Regions from separate parts of the Pantoea sp. X-Soil-TKNS-1279 genome, predicted to be linked through region 1. Evidence: predicted binding sites of a transcription regulator. Region 1 holds the regulator's gene; each other region holds the start of a gene.

The links. Region 1 encodes PurR, which represses purine synthesis genes. Its sites were predicted from a motif close to CANGCAAACGTTTGCNTG; they were not measured.
Region 2: the regulator PurR is predicted to act here: its motif matches at 2,694-2,711, upstream of guaD (guanine deaminase).
Region 3: the regulator PurR is predicted to act here: its motif matches at 1,400-1,417, upstream of carA (glutamine-hydrolyzing carbamoyl-phosphate synthase small subunit).

What each region holds. Positions count from the first base shown of each region.
Region 1 covers NZ_AP035948.1:1,961,521-1,967,648, forward strand. The annotation lists gene punR (DNA-binding transcriptional activator PunR) at 1-895, shown strand, start outside; gene purR (HTH-type transcriptional repressor PurR) at 892-1,917, opposite strand; gene cydH (cytochrome bd-I oxidase subunit CydH) at 2,203-2,292, shown strand; gene AC6I8N_RS09330 (C40 family peptidase) at 2,355-3,140, opposite strand; gene AC6I8N_RS09335 (Grx4 family monothiol glutaredoxin) at 3,504-3,836, shown strand; gene rnt (ribonuclease T) at 3,872-4,540, opposite strand; gene gloA (lactoylglutathione lyase) at 4,652-5,059, opposite strand; gene AC6I8N_RS09350 (alkene reductase) at 5,155-6,128, opposite strand, start outside.
Region 2 covers NZ_AP035948.1:2,227,520-2,233,647, reverse strand. The annotation lists gene AC6I8N_RS10580 (MDR family MFS transporter) at 1-524, shown strand, start outside; gene AC6I8N_RS10575 (DUF1161 domain-containing protein) at 562-855, opposite strand; gene AC6I8N_RS10570 (DUF1283 family protein) at 908-1,243, opposite strand; gene AC6I8N_RS10565 (YnfA family protein) at 1,374-1,703, shown strand; gene ydfG (bifunctional NADP-dependent 3-hydroxy acid dehydrogenase/3-hydroxypropionate dehydrogenase YdfG) at 1,745-2,491, opposite strand; gene guaD (guanine deaminase) at 2,868-4,196, shown strand; gene xdhA (xanthine dehydrogenase small subunit) at 4,193-5,635, shown strand; gene xdhB (xanthine dehydrogenase molybdopterin binding subunit) at 5,625-6,128, shown strand, end outside.
Region 3 covers NZ_AP035948.1:779,025-785,152, forward strand. The annotation lists gene ispH (4-hydroxy-3-methylbut-2-enyl diphosphate reductase) at 1-107, shown strand, start outside; gene dapB (4-hydroxy-tetrahydrodipicolinate reductase) at 354-1,169, shown strand; gene carA (glutamine-hydrolyzing carbamoyl-phosphate synthase small subunit) at 1,640-2,788, shown strand; gene carB (carbamoyl-phosphate synthase large subunit) at 2,802-6,026, shown strand.

The DNA of each region.
Region 1 (6,128 bases):
GCTTGAAGTGGTAGATGCGGTGGCCCGCAGCGGTAGTTTTAGTGCGGCAGCACAAGAGTTACATCGGGTGCCTTCTGCCATCAGCTACACGGTACGGCAGCTCGAAACCTGGCTGGCGGTGCCGTTGTTCGAACGTCAGCATCGGGAAGTGGTGCTGACGGCAGCCGGGGAGCATTTTGTCCGGGAAGGGCGTAGTGTTATCAAAAAAATGCTGGCGACGAGGCGGCAGTGCCAGCAGTTGGCAAATGGCTGGCGTGGTCAGCTGAGTATCGCGGTGGATTGCATCGTTAAACCTCATCGCACCCGACAACTGGTGAAGGATTTCTACCGCCACTTTCCCGACATGGAGCTGATTATCAGTTATGAAGTGTTTAATGGTGTATGGGATGCACTGGCCGATGGGCGGGTCGACGTAGCGATTGGGGCCACTCAGGCGATCCCGGTCGGTGGGCGTTTCGCCTTTCAGGATATGGGCGCGTTGAACTGGCGCTGCGTGGTCAGCCCCGATCATCCGTTGGCAAAAAGTACCTTGTTGGATGACGAAACGTTGCGGGCCTGGCCTTCTCTGGTGCTGGAAGACACTTCACGGGCGTTGCCGCGGCGCATGACCTGGACGTTAGATAATCAACGCCGGCTGGTGGTGCCGGAATGGGAAACCGGCGTTGACTGCCTGCTGGCGGGACTCTGCGTAGGGATGGTGCCGGGCCATTTAGCCCGGCCATTGCTGGATAGCGGAGCATTAACCGAGTTACCGTTACCCACGCCGTTCCCGGAGAGCCCATGCTGTGTCAGTTGGTCGGAACTACGGAACTCGCCGGCTCTGGGTTGGTTGCTGAGTTATCTCGGCGATGCCGAAACGCTCAACCATGAATGGTTGAGCGAAACGGAAACTTAGCGGCGGTAGTCGCGGAACGGGCCGTCAGCGACTGAACGGCGTTCAATCAGCGTTGGCTGAACTTCGATGGTCTGCGGCTCTTCACGTTTGCTGGTGATACGATCCAGCAGCATTTCCAACGCTTTTTCGCCTAACTGAGCTTTAGGTTGATGAACAGTGGTCAGCGCCGGCGTGAAATAACGCGCGTTGCGCACGTTGTCATAGCCGATCACTGAGATATCCTGCGGGACCCGCAGACCCATTTCATCCGCAGCACAGATCGCGCCCATCGCCATGATATCGCCACCGCAGAACACAGCAGTCGGGCGTTGCTTCTGATTGAGGATCTGCTGCATCGCCTGATATCCGGATTCCGGTTCAAAATCGCCCTGCACAATCCACTCGGGCCGCACGGTGATGCCTGCCTCATTCAGCGCCTGCATGAAACCGGCATGGCGGCCACCGCCGGTGTTGCGCTCCATTTGTCCGGGGATGGCACCAATGTCACGATGACCGCGTTCAATCAGGTAACGCCCGGCGAGATAGCCACCCTGAAACGCATTGTCCTGCACCGTATCGGTAAAATCGCCACGCGATGCGCCCCAGTCCATCACCACCATCGGGATATTACGGTTCTCTTCCAGCATGGTCAGCAGGTCGTCAGGGTATTCTGAACACATCACCAACAGGCCATCGACACGCTTCTGCGCCATCATCGACAGATATGCGCGCTGTTTTTGCAGGTCGTTATGCGCATTGCCCAGGATTAGCGTGTAGCCGCGATCGAAACAGTGGTTTTCCACCGCCTCGATTATCTCGGCAAAATAGGGGGCTTCACTGGAGGTGGCCAGCAGCCCCAGCGTTTTGGTGTGGTTGACTTTCAGGCTGCGCGCCACGGCGCTGGGCGAGTAATGCAGCTCTTTGATCGCTTCCCATACGGCGTTACGCGTCTCTTCCGCGACAAAACGCGTCTTGTTGATGACATGCGAAACCGTGGTGGTGGAGACACCGGCGCGTTTCGCCACATCTTTAATTGTTGCCATGAAAATGGTACTCCCGGGCTTATCGCAACTAACTGATAAGTATATTGTTAAACGTTTGCGTCTGCTAATGGTTTTGCGCCCCGATTTTCGGGGCGAATGGCGAAGAAAAAGACATTAACACCTGGTCAATAACGCTTTAACTTGCCGCAAACACAGCGTGCGCAAAATCTGTTGCGCAACGAAAGGCGGCGATTCTAGCAAGCTGGCGCGGATAAGACGAGATTTTTGCCGGAGGCTGTGAGAAAATTACGATAACCCTTCATTTATTGTGACTAAGGAGTTGTGATGAGTACAGACCTGAAACTGGCGCTGTTTACCACTGTGGGCGCGCTACTAATGATTATCGTGTTCAGCTTCACCGCGATCCTTCATTAATAAAAAAGCCGGACCTGAAAATCAGGGTCCGGCTTCTTGTTTTATCGGGTATCGGGCGTTTTTTAGCGGATAGTTTTGGGGGTCATCATACGGCGTGCCCCGACGTAGTGTTTCAGCCAGTAATCCTCACCCAATGCACTGATTTGAATATCTTTACCGGTACGAGGCGACTGGATAAATTTGCCATTACCAAGATAAACACCGACATGATCGGCAGTGCCGCGATTATTGATGCGGAAGAACACCAAATCCCCTTTCTCCAGCATATCGCGCTTAATCGGTGCCGCATCACGCAGGTGATACATTTCGTTGGCAGTGCGCGGGAATTTATATTTGACCAGGTCTTTATAGGCGTACCACACCAGACCGCTGCAATCGAAACCGGTATGCGGTGAAGTGCCACCCCATTGGTATGGTTTACCAATCTGCCCCATCAGCTTGTTCATCGCGGTTTCGCGTGCTTTCTGATAGCGCTGACGGTGAGAATTGCTCATCTTGATGGTGGTCAAATCGCGGTCATCGTCCTGCTTCGCGCTTCTCTTCGCCAGACGTTGGTGACCATATTTTTTTGACGGTGATTTCAGCAGGGCTTTCTTGCTGCGGGTTTTATGCAGCGCCGTTTCCATTTTCGGCTGTTTTTTCAGCTTTAGCTTCTGAACACTGGTAGCAAGACGGGATTTTTTGGTGCTGGTTTTTACCGGACGTCGCTTGCGACGCTCATCTTCGCGCGCACTTTTTTTCTCAGCGTTATGCAAACTGGCATTGATGGGCGCATGCGGTGACGCAGAAGCCACATTAAAAAACAGTTGGGCGAAAGCCAGCATAAAAAGCGTAATGAGTAAACGCATAGTCCGGTACAGGTTAAGCAGTCTGAAGAAACAGCCCGCAGCTATGTTAGAAAAATCTGATCAACGATCAGCACCGAGATGATTCTAATCCAGTTTTTTTCTAAAAGGTAAGGCATTTTTCTATTAATGTGTTAGCAGAGTTGATATGGGGCAAAAATGAGCGATTTCAGCTGGTTAACCCAGCAGATATATTGCTAATTATTAATCGGTTCATGCTTAATCACGATATGAAAATGTTATTTATGGCACCGGAACTTAACAAACATGGCGATTGATGTGCCTGAACCGCAAAATCCCGTTTTAGTGCGGGGGTGAAATCGCTACAATAAACAAACACGAAGTGAGGAATTAAGGAAGGCAAAAATGAGTACTGTTGAGAAAATCCAGCGCCAGATCGCAGAAAACCCGATCCTGCTGTACATGAAAGGTTCGCCGAAACTGCCAAGCTGCGGTTTCTCTGCACAAGCGGTACAGGCTCTGTCTGCCTGTGGTGAGCGCTTCGCGTATGTTGATATCCTGCAAAACCCGGATATTCGTGCCGAGTTACCAAAATATGCCAACTGGCCGACCTTCCCACAGTTGTGGGTTGATGGCGAGCTGGTCGGTGGTTGCGACATCATCGTCGAGATGTTCCAGCGTGGTGAACTTCAGCCGCTGATTAAAGAAACTGCTGAGAAGTATAAAGAAGCAGAATAAGCGTTAAGGCCGACAGTCGTCGGCCTTTCTTTTGGTCACTCGGCGGAGTCTTCTTCCGACAGTTCGTCACTGAACGCCAGTGGCCAGCCCCCCAGACGTTTCCAACGGTTCACTAACTCGCAAAACAGGATGGCGGTTTGTTCGGTATCGTACAGGGCGGAATGCGCCTGGGTGCTATCAAAATCCATCCCTGCCGCTTTACAGGCTTTTGCCAGCACCGTCTGACCCAATACCAATCCACTTAATGCCGCAGTGTCGAAAGTGGCAAACGGATGGAATGGATTACGCTTCAGACTCACGCGTTCCGCAGCCGCCATCAGGAAGTTGTGATCAAAGGTGGCATTGTGCGCCACGATAATCGCACGATTACAATGGCTGTCTTTTATCCCTTTGCGCACCATCTTAAAAATGGCATGCAGCGCATCATACTCGCTCACTGCGCCACGCAACGGGTTGCTGGGATCAATCCCGGTAAATGCCAGTGCTTCCGGGTTAAGAATCGCGCCTTCAAAAGGTTCAACGTTGAAATGAAGCGTCTCATCACAATGCAGCCAGCCGTCATCATCCATCTTCAGAGTGGTGGCGGCAATTTCTAACAGGGCATCGGTTTTGGCATTAAAACCGGCAGTTTCGACGTCGATCACCACGGGATAAAAGCCGCGAAAGCGTTGATGGAGAGCGTTTAAGGCGTTCGATTCAGACATCAGGATCTCATAGCAATAAATGGGGCAGCGCGCATTATGGCAAAAATCGCGGGAGGGTGCAGCAGGAGAGGTGGGTCAGCCGGTAAAAGTACAGGCTGACCTGGCAACAGGTTAGTTGCCGATGCCGTGTCCGGCATGTTTGTTTTCGATCAGCTCGATTTTATAACCATCGGGATCTTCAACAAACGCAATAACCGTGGTGCCGCCTTTAACCGGACCGGCTTCACGCGTCACTTTGCCACCGGCATGACGGATTTGGTCACAGGTGGCAGCAACATCATCAACGCCCAGCGCAATATGACCGTAGGCGTTACCAAGGTCATAGCTATCCACGCCCCAGTTGTAAGTCAGTTCAATCACCGCACCTTCGCTCTCTTCGGTGTAACCGACAAACGCCAGCGTGTATTTGTATTCCGTGTTCTCGCTCTTGCGCAGCAGACGCATACCCAGCACTTGGGTATAAAACTCGATTGAACGTTCCAGATCGCCAACGCGTAACATAGTGTGAAGTAAACGCATAACATCCTCTTTTAAAAAGCACAAAAGCTAAGTATAGCGAGTTAACGCTACGAAAAAACAGCGCTGCCGCACATTGGGGCGGCAGCGGGGAGATTTTACAGAGTAGGGTAGTCGGTATAGCCTTCCGCACCACCGCCGTAGAAACTTTCCGGGCGTTGTGGGTTAAGCGGCGCATCGTGTTGCAGGCGCGCAACCAGGTCCGGGTTGGCGATAAAATCACGGCCAAACGCGACGGCATCGATCAGACCACGCTGAATCAGGTCATCTGCTTTCTCAACGCTATAGGCACCGGCACCAATGATCACCCCTGGGAACAGGGCGCGAACTTTCTCGCGGAAAGCATCGCTGTAGGGCTGACCGCCAGCCCAGTCCGGTTCTGACAGATGCAGATACGCCAGCTTGCGTTTACCCAGTTCCGAGATGTACCACAGCGCAGCGGCTTCTTCATCCGGACCGTTTTCCAGGTTCTGGAAGGCACCAATCGGCGAAATGCGGATACCAATACGGTCGGCTGACCAGTTGGCAATAGCCGCATCCACCACTTCCAGCGCGAACCGACCACGCTTCGCAATCGAACCGCCGTATTCATCAGTACGTTGGTTCGAACCAGGAGCGAGGAACTGGTGCATCAAATAACCGTGCGCAGAGTGCAATTCCAGCAGATCAAAATCGGCTTCGCGCGCATTGGCTGCTGCCTGACCAAAATCAGCCACAATCTGCTTAATTTCTGCCACGCTCAGTTCGCGCGGCAGCGAGGTATCTTCACGATAGACGCTGCCATCAGCGTGGCGTAACGACGTACGCGTACCGGCGGCCAGGGCGGAAGGAGCGACGGGTGCCAGACCGTTTGGCTGCACACTATGATGAGAGATGCGGCCGGTGTGCCACAGCTGGACAGCACTGTGCCCCCCTGCGCCATGAATGGCTTCGTTAATTGCTTTCCACGCGGCGATTTGCTGCTGCGTATGCAGCCCCGGCGCACCTGCATAACCTTTCGCCTGGAAAGAAATTTGCGTTGCTTCGGTGATAATCAGACCCGCGCTGGCGCGTTGCTGATAATACTCAGCCA
Region 2 (6,128 bases), 270 kb from region 1:
CCAGCACCCTGAGTGGCCGTTTGATGTTGGTCATGTCTTACCGATTTACCGCGCAGTTGGGCGCATTGCTGCTGATTGCCGGTAGCGCCTTATTGCTGTTGCTGCGCGCCGACAGCGGCCTGATGCAGGCGGGGCTGACAGCCTTTGTCATCGGTACCGGCATGGGGATGACCAGTACGACCTTTCTGGTCTCGGTACAGAATCACGCGCATTACGAAATTCGCGGTATTTGCACTGCCTCGATCATGTTCAGTCGGATGCTGGGTTCAGCGATTGGTACGGCGTTGATGGGGGCGGTGTTGAATTACAATCTGATGCGTCGCTTACCGGAGGCCAGCGATCCGATGCAAAAAATCATGTCGCACGAGAGCCGTCAGGCGTTACCGCACGGTACTTTACAGGAATGGATTACGCAAATTGCCAGCTCATTGCACTGGGTTTTCGTGGTGGCGTTGTTGATTGCCGCATTGACGCTGTGGATCGCCTGGCTGATGCCGCACCAGCGGCCGGAGAACGAGGATTAATCCGTAGCAGCGCGATAAATCGCGCCGCTACGATCGTTTACTGTGGTGTATCGTGTGAGCTGCCAGCATCATTCGGGACGTTGCTTTGTGCGTCGCGACTCAGCTTCTTGTAAACAATCTTCTGGGTGTCATTTTCACAATGGCCTACCACCTGACCACCCGCCTGGTCGGCCTGATCGTTAGGGACGATTTCCAGTGTAAAATCCGATTCAGCCAGCCCGTTACTGACCAGTTTCTTGCTGATCTCTGCTTTAACGCTTTCGCAGGAGGCCTGCGCCAGCATCGGTAACGCCAGCAGGGACAGCAACATCACGGCAAGACGCTTTTTCATCACACACTCCTTTGGTTTGAACTCCCTTGATAACTATAGCAGCGTCAGCAACTTATGGCGTGACGATACGGCCGGTACGACGGTCAAGGCAGCGCAGCGTGTTGGGTTCCCAATAGGCGTTAACGTTGTAGCTTTTCTCGCAGGCATCACGGCTATCAAACGCTTTATCGGTTTTATCAAACTCTTTCTCGACGCGGGTATTCACTTTATTGCGCAGGTTGCGGGTGTCATTCCATTGCTCCTTGCTTTGACGTGCCGCCTCATTGCTGGACGCGCTGTTGCCGTTTTCAATGATCAGGCGATCGGTTTGCGCTGAAGCCAGTGGGGCAGCCAGCAACACGCTGGAAGTCAGTACCGCGGCAAGCAGTGCGGGAAACAATTTTTTCATCGTCTTTTCCTTTAGTTAACGCCAGCACCATCGCGATGGTGGCTGTAACAACAATGCCCGGTAGTATATCATCGCTGCTTCTTTACTCACCAGTGGTGAGGCATTTGTTGAGACTTCTGAGAGACTTTTTATGCTGGTGAAAACCACCTTGCTGTTTTTTTTAACTGCGATTGCGGAAATTGTTGGGTGCTTTCTGCCGTGGTTATGGCTGAAGAAGGGCGCGACAGCATGGTTGTTACTGCCTGCGGCGGCCAGCCTGATGCTGTTTGTCTGGTTGCTGACCCTGCATCCGGCGGCCAGTGGTCGCGTTTATGCCGCCTACGGTGGCGTTTATGTGTTGACCGCGTTGATCTGGCTACGTGTGGTGGATGGGGTAAAACTCAGCCCGTGGGATTGGGCCGGGGCGCTGATTGCCTTGAGCGGCATGCTGATTATTGTCGCTGGCTGGGGACGGGCCTGAGTTTCGCGTAGCGGCGCGATTTATCGCGCCGCCAGGGATTTTTAGTCCTTATGTACCTTCAAACCCGCAAGGGTTTGCGTTACCGGCATCATTTCCAGCGTGTTGATATTGACGTGCTTCGGTAGCGTCGCCACCCAGTATACCGCTTCGGTGACATCCTCGGCGGTCAGTGCGGTAGTCCCTTCATAAACCTTATCGGCTTTACCGTCGTCACCTTTGAAACGCACATTAGAAAACTCCGTACCGCCCACCAGACCCGGTTCGATATCGGTTACGCGCAACGCGGTGCCGTGCAGATCGGTACGTAAATTCAGGCTGAACTGGCGCACAAAGGCTTTAGTTGCACCATAGACGTTGCCACCGGCATACGGCCAGCTTCCGGCAATCGAACCAATGTTAATGATATGGCCAACGTTGCGTTCCACCATAGCGGGCAGCAGGGCGCGCGTCATGTACACCAAACCTTTGTTGTTGGTGTCGATCATATTTTCCCAATCTTCGATATTGGCTTTATGCGCGGGTTCGATACCGAGCGCCAGACCGGCATTGTTGACCAACACATCGATATTGCGCCATTCAGCCGGCAGTGCGGCGATAGCTTCTTCGATAGCGGCACGGTTGCGCACATCCAGTTGTACGGTGTAGAGATTGTCGCCCAGTTCGTCTTTCAATTCCTGCAAACGCTCAACGCGGCGTCCGCTGGCGATCACTTTATGACCTGTAGCAATGAAGCGGCGGGTGATACTTTGACCAAAACCGGCCGTCGCACCGGTAACAAAAATAATCATCTCACTGTTCCTTAAACGATTTCAGGTTCCACTCCACACCTTAGCATTATCCCTGGTGCTACGCCCATGAAAAGGCGTTGTGGAATGTTGCTTGCACGATTTCAGCGCACAACTGCACCAACATGGCACAAATCATTGCCGCGCAAAGGGTGCAAAAAGCCCGTCTCACCGGCAGTTGTTAAATCGCAACCGATTGCGAAGCATGGCAACCGTTTGCGCATTCGGTTGCCTGGGTATGCTGCCATAGAAATTCCTTATAACAAACTAATATATTGAATATAAACATAAAAATAAGTTTTTTGCGTTGGCATGGTGTTTGCAAAACTCCTTAAAGGCCATCACCTGCCATAACAAAGATAACGCAAGGAACTACTTTATGCCTTTTGCATCCGAAACCACGCTGCGCGCCAGTTTTTTTGATTTTACCGGCGTGGCACAACAACCCGATACCATTGCTGAGCAGGCGCGCTACCTCGAAGATGGTGTATTGACGCTGCATGACGGCAAAGTTGTCAGCCTGGAGAGTTGGGAAAACGCGCAGTCGCGCATTAACCCTGCCACGCTGATCGACCTGCGCGGCAAACTGATCGTACCGGGGTTTATCGATACCCACATTCACTATCCGCAAACCGAGATGATAGGGGCGTTTGGTGAGCAACTGCTGGAATGGCTGAACCAATACACTTTCCCGGTCGAGAGCCAGTACCACTGTCCCGATCATGCGGCACAGATGTCAGCATTCTTTCTGCATCAGTTGCTGGCGAACGGTACCACCACCGCGCTGGTATTTGGTACCGTGCATCCGCAATCGGTGGAAGCATTGTTTAGCGCCGCGGAGCAGCTCAATATGCGTCTGATTGCCGGTAAGGTGATGATGGATCGCAACGCTCCGGCTTATCTGACCGAAACCCCGCAGGCAAGCTACCTGCAAACCCGCGCCTTGATTGAACGCTGGCATAATCGTGGCCGTCTGAGTTATGCGCTGACGCCACGCTTTGCCCCGACATCGTCGCCACAGCTGTTGGAAAAAGTCCGGCAGCTACGGGCAGAGTTCCCCGACACCTGGTTGCATACCCATCTGAGCGAGAATCCGCAGGAAATCGCCTGGGTCAAAGAACTGTTCCCGGAGCATGACGGCTATCTCGATGTGTATCACCAGCATCAGCTCACCGGTAAACGCAGCGTGTTTGCCCACTGTCTGCATCTGGATGACCATGAATGGCAGTGCCTGCACGATACCGATTCATCAATCGCTTTCTGTCCAACCTCCAACCTGTTTCTCGGCAGCGGGTTATTTAACATCAAACGCTGCTGGCAGCAGGGCGTACGGATGGGGATCGGCACTGACGTCGGTGCTGGCACCACCTTTAACATATTGCAAACCCTTGGTGAGGCTTACAAAGTCGGCCAGCTTCAGCACTATAAACTCAGCGCCTGCGAAGCCTTTTATCATGCCACGCTCGGCGGAGCGCATGCGCTGGATCTCGACCATGCCATCGGCAACTTCAATCCGGGTAAAGAGGCAGATTTCGTGGTGCTCGACCCTGCTGTTTCGGCATTGCAGCAATTGCGTTACGCCAACAGCAAAGATATCTGGGAAAAGTTGTTTGTGCTGATGACGCTGGGTGACGATCGCAATATCGCGCAGACCTGGGTCAATGGTCAGCCGGTCTGGCAACGGGAAAGCGGGGTAAAAGCGGCATGATTCAGTTTCTGCTTAATAATCGACTGGTGACTGAACGCGATCTCGATCCGAACCTCACCGTATTGAATTATTTGCGTAATCACCAGCAGCGTCGTGGCACCAAAGAGGGCTGCGCCTCGGGCGACTGCGGTGCCTGCACCGTGACGCTGGGGAAGGTGATGGATGGACGCATGCATTATGAGACGGTGAACAGTTGCCTGACGCTGGTCAGCAGCCTGCAAGGCAAGCAACTGATTACCGTCGAGGATTTACGCCAGGGGGGCGATCTGCACCCGGTACAGCAGGCAATGGTCGATTGTCACGGTTCGCAGTGTGGCTACTGCACGCCAGGTTTTGTTATGTCGTTGTTCACATTACAGAAAAACAGCCACGGCTGGAACCGCCACCAGGCGGAACAGGCGCTGGCGGGCAATCTGTGTCGCTGCACCGGTTATCGGCCCATTATGGATGCGGCACAGCAGGCCTGTGAGCAGCCTGTCTGCGATAACTTCAGCCAGAGCGAAGCCAGCGTGGTACAACGCTTACAGGCGTTGGTCAACAACGAGGTACAGATACTGGAAGCCAACGGCAACCGCTGCCTGGTGCCAAAAACTCTGGATCAGTTGGCAGCCCTCTACCAACAACATCCGCACGCGCGTTTGCTGGCGGGCGGCACCGACCTGACGTTACAAATTACCCAGCAATATCAGCAGATTCCGCTGTTGATCGCGCTGGAGCAGGTCGCAGAGCTGAAGGTATGCAGCGAAGATGAAGCGCACTGGCGTCTGGGCGCAGGGGCGTCACTGCATCAATGCTATCAATTTCTCGCAGCACGTATTCCGGCGTTTAGCCGTATGCTGGAACGCTTTGCCTCGTTGCAAATTCGTCATCAGGGCACGCTGGGTGGCAATATTGGCAACGCTTCGCCGATTGGTGATGCTGCGCCGATGCTGCTGGCGCTGAATGCCCGACTCGAATTACAGCAGGGGGAACAGTGCCGGGAAGTGCCGCTGGATCAGTTCTTTACTGGTTATCGCCAGACGGTGTTGCAACCCGGCGAGTTTATTCGCACTATCATCATACCTCGCGTGACAGTGTCACCTGACTTTGTCGCCTGGAAGGTATCCAAACGCCTCGACGATGATATTTCTGCGATTTTTGCCGCCATCAACCTTCAGATTGAGCACGGCACGGTGCAGCATGTCCGCATTGCGTTTGGCGGCATGGCGGCCACCCCCAAACGTGCGCTCAATGCTGAAGCGGTGCTCAACGGTGCCACGTTTGACCTGACAACTATCGAATCGGCCTGCGCCGCCCTGAGCCAGGATTTCCAGCCGCTGAGTGATTTCCGCGCCAGCGCTGCCTACCGTTTGCAGGTGGCGCGGAATCTGTTGCGTCGCTACTACGCACAGGCCAGCGGCGAACTGACTATCGCAGAGGTGACGCGCTATGTCTCATAATCGCCCGCAACTGAATGAAACCCTGTTAAAAACCCAGTTTGACGCCGGTATACAAAGCGGTGTCGGGCGTAGCCGTAAACACGAAAGCGCAGATAAACATGTCTCCGGCGAAGCGATTTATATCGATGACAAACCCGATCTGCCGGGTTTACTGCATCTCTGCCCGCTGCTGAGTCCTCATGCTCACGCGCGTATTACCAAACTGGATGTACAGCCCTGTTACGCAGTGCCTGGCGTGGTCAGCGTACTGACCTGGCGTGATGTGCCGGGCAGCAACGATGTTGGCCCGTTAGAACCGGGCGATCCGCTGCTGGCACAAGATAAGGTTGAATATCTCGGCCAGGTGGTGATTGCCGTTGCAGCAGATTCACCGGAAGCCGCGCGCGCCGGTGTCGAGGCGGCGATTGTCGAATACGAAGCGTTACCGGCGATCCTCGATGTTTGTCAGGCGCTGGAACAGGGGCTTTTTGTCCAGCAGCCGCACGTCCACCAG
Region 3 (6,128 bases), 1.2 Mb from region 1:
TGCGCGATCTGGGTGGTGAAGCAGCGATTGAGCTGATTGGCCGCGAAGAAAACATCGTGTTTGAAGTACCGAAAGAATTGCGTGTAGAAGTGCGCAACGTGCAGTAACCCCTTCCCCGTAGCGGCGGCGATTTATCGCGCTTTTTTCGACCAGGCAAAAAGACGCGCGATAAATCGCGCCGCTACACCAACCCGCGCAAGCCGATTTCCACCTGGTGAGATTGCTTTTACTGATAATCTGACGCGGCTGGCATAAAATTCTTATTATCCCTTTTTTATTGTGGCGTGACTGTTATCTGACCGTTAACCTGTTTGCGCTTTGCATGCATAGATTTGTATCAGGAATGAATAAATATGAGTGAAATCCGCATTGCTATTGTTGGTGCGCCGGGTCGCATGGGACGCAATTTGATTCAGGCCGCGCAGCAGGCGGAAGGCGTCGTGCCAGGTGCTGCGCTGGCGCGTGCCGGTTCGTCATTGATCGGCAGTGACGCCGGTGAGTTGGCTGGTATTGGCAAGACCGGGGTGATCATCACTGCGGATTTGCAGCAGGTGGTCAACGACTTCGACGTGTTGATCGACTTCACTCGCCCGGAAGGTACGCTGGAATACCTGGCTTTTTGCCGCCAGCACCAAAAAGCGATGGTGATTGGTACCACCGGTTTTGATGAGGCAGGTAAAGCGGCGATTCGTGCCGCGGCAGAAGAGATTGGCATCGTGTTTGCGGCCAACTTCAGCGTTGGTGTGAATCTGGTGCTGGAACTGCTGAAACAAGCCGCAAAAGTGATGGGCGATTATGCCGATATTGAAATCGTAGAAGCGCATCACCGTCATAAAGTTGATGCACCATCAGGCACAGCGCTGGCGATGGGTGAAGCCATTGCTGAAGCAATGGACTGGAAACTGGACGAGCACGCCGTCTACGCGCGTGAAGGCCATACCGGTGAGCGTAAAGCGCAAACCATCGGTTTCGCTACCGTTCGCGCCGGTGATATCGTCGGTGAACATACCGCGATGTTTGCAGATATCGGGGAGCGCGTTGAAATTACTCACAAGGCTTCCAGCCGCATGACCTTTGCAAAGGGAGCCGTAAAAGCCGCTTATTGGCTTAAAGACAAGAAATCTGGCCTTTATGACATGCGTGACGTGCTGGATTTATCGATGTTGTGAGTGTTGTGAACCATCGTGATGTGGTTATTTCAATCGGTAAGACATTGATTGAATAGGGCAATAATATTATTGCCCTTTATTTTGTCTGTAAAAAATGGTCTTCGTTATTTTTTAGTGCTAAGTCTCTTGTTTTTCGTTGTTTGCGATCGTTTTTTATCCTTAAAAACGTCATTTTTGACCATTTGGTCAAAATTATCATCCCGGTAGCACGACTTTCAGATTATTTCCGCCTCGCAACCGTTTATTTTTCCAGGTTGTCTCGCTCTTTTGTCGGTTTCTGTTGCTTTTAACATTCAGTTGCCCGAAAAAAACAAAAAAATAACGTATCAGGGTAGACAAGGTGCGGGTCGATCATTAGAATGCGCGCAATTTGCCAAAAATCGACCGGTCAGGCGGTTTTTGCATTGATTCAGGACAGTATTTTGAATTAATATGCAAATATTGTGACTGTTTATTCCCTGGAGGATGTTTTGATTAAGTCAGCGCTCTTGGTTCTGGAAGACGGAACCCAATTCCACGGTCGGGCCATCGGGGCAACGGGATCGGCAGTGGGGGAGGTCGTTTTCAATACGTCAATGACCGGTTATCAAGAAATCCTCACTGATCCCTCCTATTCCCGCCAGATCGTCACCCTCACTTATCCCCATATCGGCAATGTTGGCGCTAATGCCGCCGACGCAGAGTCCAGCCAAATTCATGCTCAGGGCCTTGTTATCCGCGACCTGCCGCTGATTACCAGCAACTTCCGTAGTGAAGAGAGCTTGTCAGCCTATTTGCAGCGCAACAACATCGTCGCCATTGCCGATATCGATACCCGCAAGCTGACGCGTCTGCTGCGTGAAAAAGGGGCACAGAACGGCTGCATCATCGCCGGTGATAATCCAGACGCCGCTCTGGCGTTGCAGAAGGCACAAGCCTTCCCGGGCCTGAAAGGTATGGACCTGGCAAAAGAAGTGACGACGGCGGAAACTTATCCGTGGCAGCAAGGTAGCTGGACGCTGAAAGACGATCTGCCGGAGCAGAAGTCAGCGGCAGAGCTGCCATTCCATGTGGTTGCCTACGATTTTGGTGCCAAGCGCAACATCCTGCGCATGCTGGTAGACCGTGGCTGTCGCCTGACGGTAGTGCCGGCGCAGACGTCTGCTGAAGACGTTCTGAAGCTGAACCCGGATGGTATTTTCCTCTCCAACGGCCCTGGCGACCCGGAGCCGTGCGATTACGCCATCAGCGCGATTCAGTCTTTCCTTAATACCGATATCCCGGTATTCGGTATCTGCCTGGGTCATCAGCTGCTGGCGCTGGCAAGCGGTGCGAAAACCATCAAAATGAAGCTGGGCCATCATGGCGGCAACCATCCGGTAAAAGATCTCGACAACAACACCGTGATGATCACCGCACAGAACCACGGTTTCGCCGTTGATGACAGCAACTTACCGGCAAATTTACGCGTGACCCATGTGTCGCTGTTCGACCAGACCGTGCAGGGCATTCACCGTACCGATAAACCGGCTTTCAGCTTCCAGGGACATCCGGAAGCCAGCCCAGGCCCGCACGATGCGGCGCCGCTGTTCGATCACTTTATCGAACTGATTGAAGCCTACCGTTCTAACGCGAAGTAATCAGGAGCTAACGATGCCAAAACGTACAGACATAAAATCCATCCTGATCCTTGGCGCAGGTCCGATCGTTATCGGCCAGGCATGTGAATTTGACTACTCGGGTGCGCAGGCGTGTAAAGCGCTGCGTGAAGAGGGCTACCGCGTCATTCTGGTGAACTCGAACCCGGCCACCATCATGACTGACCCGGAGATGGCTGATGCAACCTACATCGAGCCAATCCACTGGGAAGTGGTGCGTAAAATCATTGAAAAAGAGCGCCCGGATGCCGTGCTGCCTACGATGGGCGGCCAGACGGCGCTGAACTGCGCACTGGAGCTGGAGCGTCAGGGCGTGCTGGAAGAGTTCGGCGTGACCATGATTGGTGCGACTGCCGACGCGATCGATAAAGCTGAAGACCGTCGCCGTTTTGACGTGGCGATGAAAAGCATCGGTCTGGACACCGCACGTTCCGGTATCGCGCATACCATGGAAGAGGCGCTGGCGGTGGCTGAAGATGTTGGCTTCCCGTGCATCATCCGTCCTTCCTTTACCATGGGCGGCACCGGTGGCGGCATCGCCTATAACCGCGAAGAGTTTGAAGAGATTTGTGAACGCGGTCTGGACCTGTCGCCGACCAATGAGCTGCTGATTGACGAGTCGCTGATTGGCTGGAAAGAGTACGAGATGGAAGTGGTGCGTGATAAAAACGACAACTGCATCATCGTCTGCTCGATCGAAAACTTCGATGCGATGGGTATCCACACCGGTGACTCCATCACCGTGGCCCCGGCGCAAACCCTGACCGATAAAGAGTATCAAATCATGCGTAACGCCTCACTGGCGGTACTGCGTGAAATCGGGGTTGAGACGGGCGGTTCCAACGTGCAGTTCTCGGTGAACCCGAAAGATGGTCGTCTGATCGTTATCGAGATGAACCCGCGTGTATCACGTTCTTCAGCGTTGGCCTCTAAAGCCACCGGTTTCCCGATTGCTAAAGTGGCGGCGAAACTGGCGGTGGGCTTCACCCTCGACGAACTGATGAACGATATCACGGGTGGTCGTACCCCGGCATCGTTCGAGCCGTCTATCGACTACGTTGTGACCAAGATTCCACGTTTCAACTTCGAGAAATTCGCCGGTGCTAACGATCGCCTGACCACGCAGATGAAATCTGTCGGCGAAGTGATGGCGATTGGCCGTACTTTCCAGGAATCGATGCAGAAAGCGCTGCGCGGCCTGGAAGTGGGTGCCAATGGTTTTGACCCGAAAGTGAATCTGGACGACGCCGAAGCGCTGACTCGCATTCGCCGCGAACTGAAAGATGCTGGCTCTGACCGTATCTGGTACATCGCCGATGCTTTCCGTGCTGGCATGTCAGTTGATGGCGTGTTCAATCTGACCAACATCGACCGCTGGTTCCTGGTACAGATTGAAGAACTGGTGCGCCTGGAAGAACAAGTGGCGCGTGAAGGCGTGAAGGCGCTGGACTTTGCCTTCCTGCGTAACCTGAAGCGTAAAGGTTTTGCGGATGCGCGTCTGGCAACGCTGGCTGGCGTGGCTGAAGGTGAAATCCGCAAACTGCGTCAGCAGTTCAACCTGCATCCGGTCTACAAACGCGTTGATACCTGTGCGGCAGAGTTCGCGACCGACACCGCGTATATGTACTCAACCTATGAAGAAGAGTGCGAAGCTAATCCAAACCAGGACCGCGATAAGATCATGGTACTGGGTGGCGGTCCAAACCGTATCGGACAGGGTATCGAGTTTGACTACTGCTGCGTTCACGCCGCATTGGCGCTGCGCGAAGATGGTTTCGAGACCATCATGGTTAACTGTAACCCGGAAACCGTCTCTACCGACTACGACACCTCCGACCGTCTTTACTTCGAGCCAGTTACGCTGGAAGACGTGCTGGAAATCGTACGTATTGAACAGCCAAAAGGCGTCATCGTGCAGTACGGCGGCCAGACTCCGCTGAAACTGGCGCGCGCGTTGGAAGCCGCCGGTGTACCGGTTATCGGTACCAGCCCGGATGCGATTGACCGTGCCGAAGACCGTGAGCGTTTCCAGCAGGCGGTTGAACGTCTGAACCTGAAACAACCGGCTAACGCCACCGTGACCACGCTGGAGCAGGCGGTGGAGAAAGCGGTAGGTATCGGGTATCCGCTGGTGGTGCGCCCGTCTTACGTATTGGGTGGTCGTGCGATGGAAATCGTTTACGACGAAATCGACCTGAAGCGCTACTTCCAGACGGCGGTATCCGTTTCCAACGATGCGCCTGTGCTACTGGACCGTTTCCTGGATGACGCGGTTGAAGTGGACGTGGATGCGATTTGCGACGGCGAGCGCGTGCTGATTGGCGGCATCATGGAACATATCGAGCAGGCGGGTGTTCACTCCGGCGACTCGGCGTGTTCTCTGCCAGCCTACACCCTGAACGCAGAGATTCAGGATGTGATGCGTCAGCAGGTAGAAAAACTGGCATTCGAACTGAATGTCCGTGGTCTGATGAACGTGCAGTTCGCGGTGAAAGACAATGAAGTCTACCTGATTGAAGTGAACCCGCGTGCGGCACGTACCGTGCCATTCGTCTCCAAGGCGACCGGTGTACCATTGGCGAAAGTGGCGGCGCGCGTGATGGCAGGCAAAACGCTGGCTGAGCAGGGCGTCACGAAAGAGGTGATTCCGCCATACTACTCGGTGAAAGAAGTGGTGCTGCCGTTCAACAAGTTCCAGGGTGTTGACCCGATTCTCGGACCAGAAATGCGCTCTACCGGTGAGGTGATGGGCGTGGGTCGTACCTTCGCGGAAGCCTTCGCGAAAGCGATGTTGGGTGCGCAGAGCAACATGAAGAAATCAGGTCGTGCGTTGTTGTCAGTACGTGAAGGCGATAAGAAACGTATCGTTGACCTGGCGGCGAAGTTGCAGAAGTTTGGCTTTGAGCTGGATGCTACCCACGGCACCGCCGTGGTGTTGGGTGAAGCCGGTATCAATCCGCGTCTGGTGAACAAAGTGCATGAAGGTCGCCCGCACATTCAGGACCGCCTGAAGAACGGCGAATACACCTACATCGTCAACACCACCGCAGGACGTCAGGCGATTGAGGACTCCAAGCTGATTCGCCGCAGTGCACTGCAATATAAAGTGCATTACGACACCACGCTGAACGGTGGTTTTGCTACGGCGATGGCACTGAATGCGGACCCAACCGAAAAAGTGATTTCTGTGCAGGAAATGCATCAGCAAATTACCGGTTAAATCTTCTGCTTAAATAATAAACAGCGGCTCCTCAGGGGGCCGTTTTTTTTATTTATCTGTCTGGTTAATAAGTTAACTTATATGAAACATATTGATTTGACT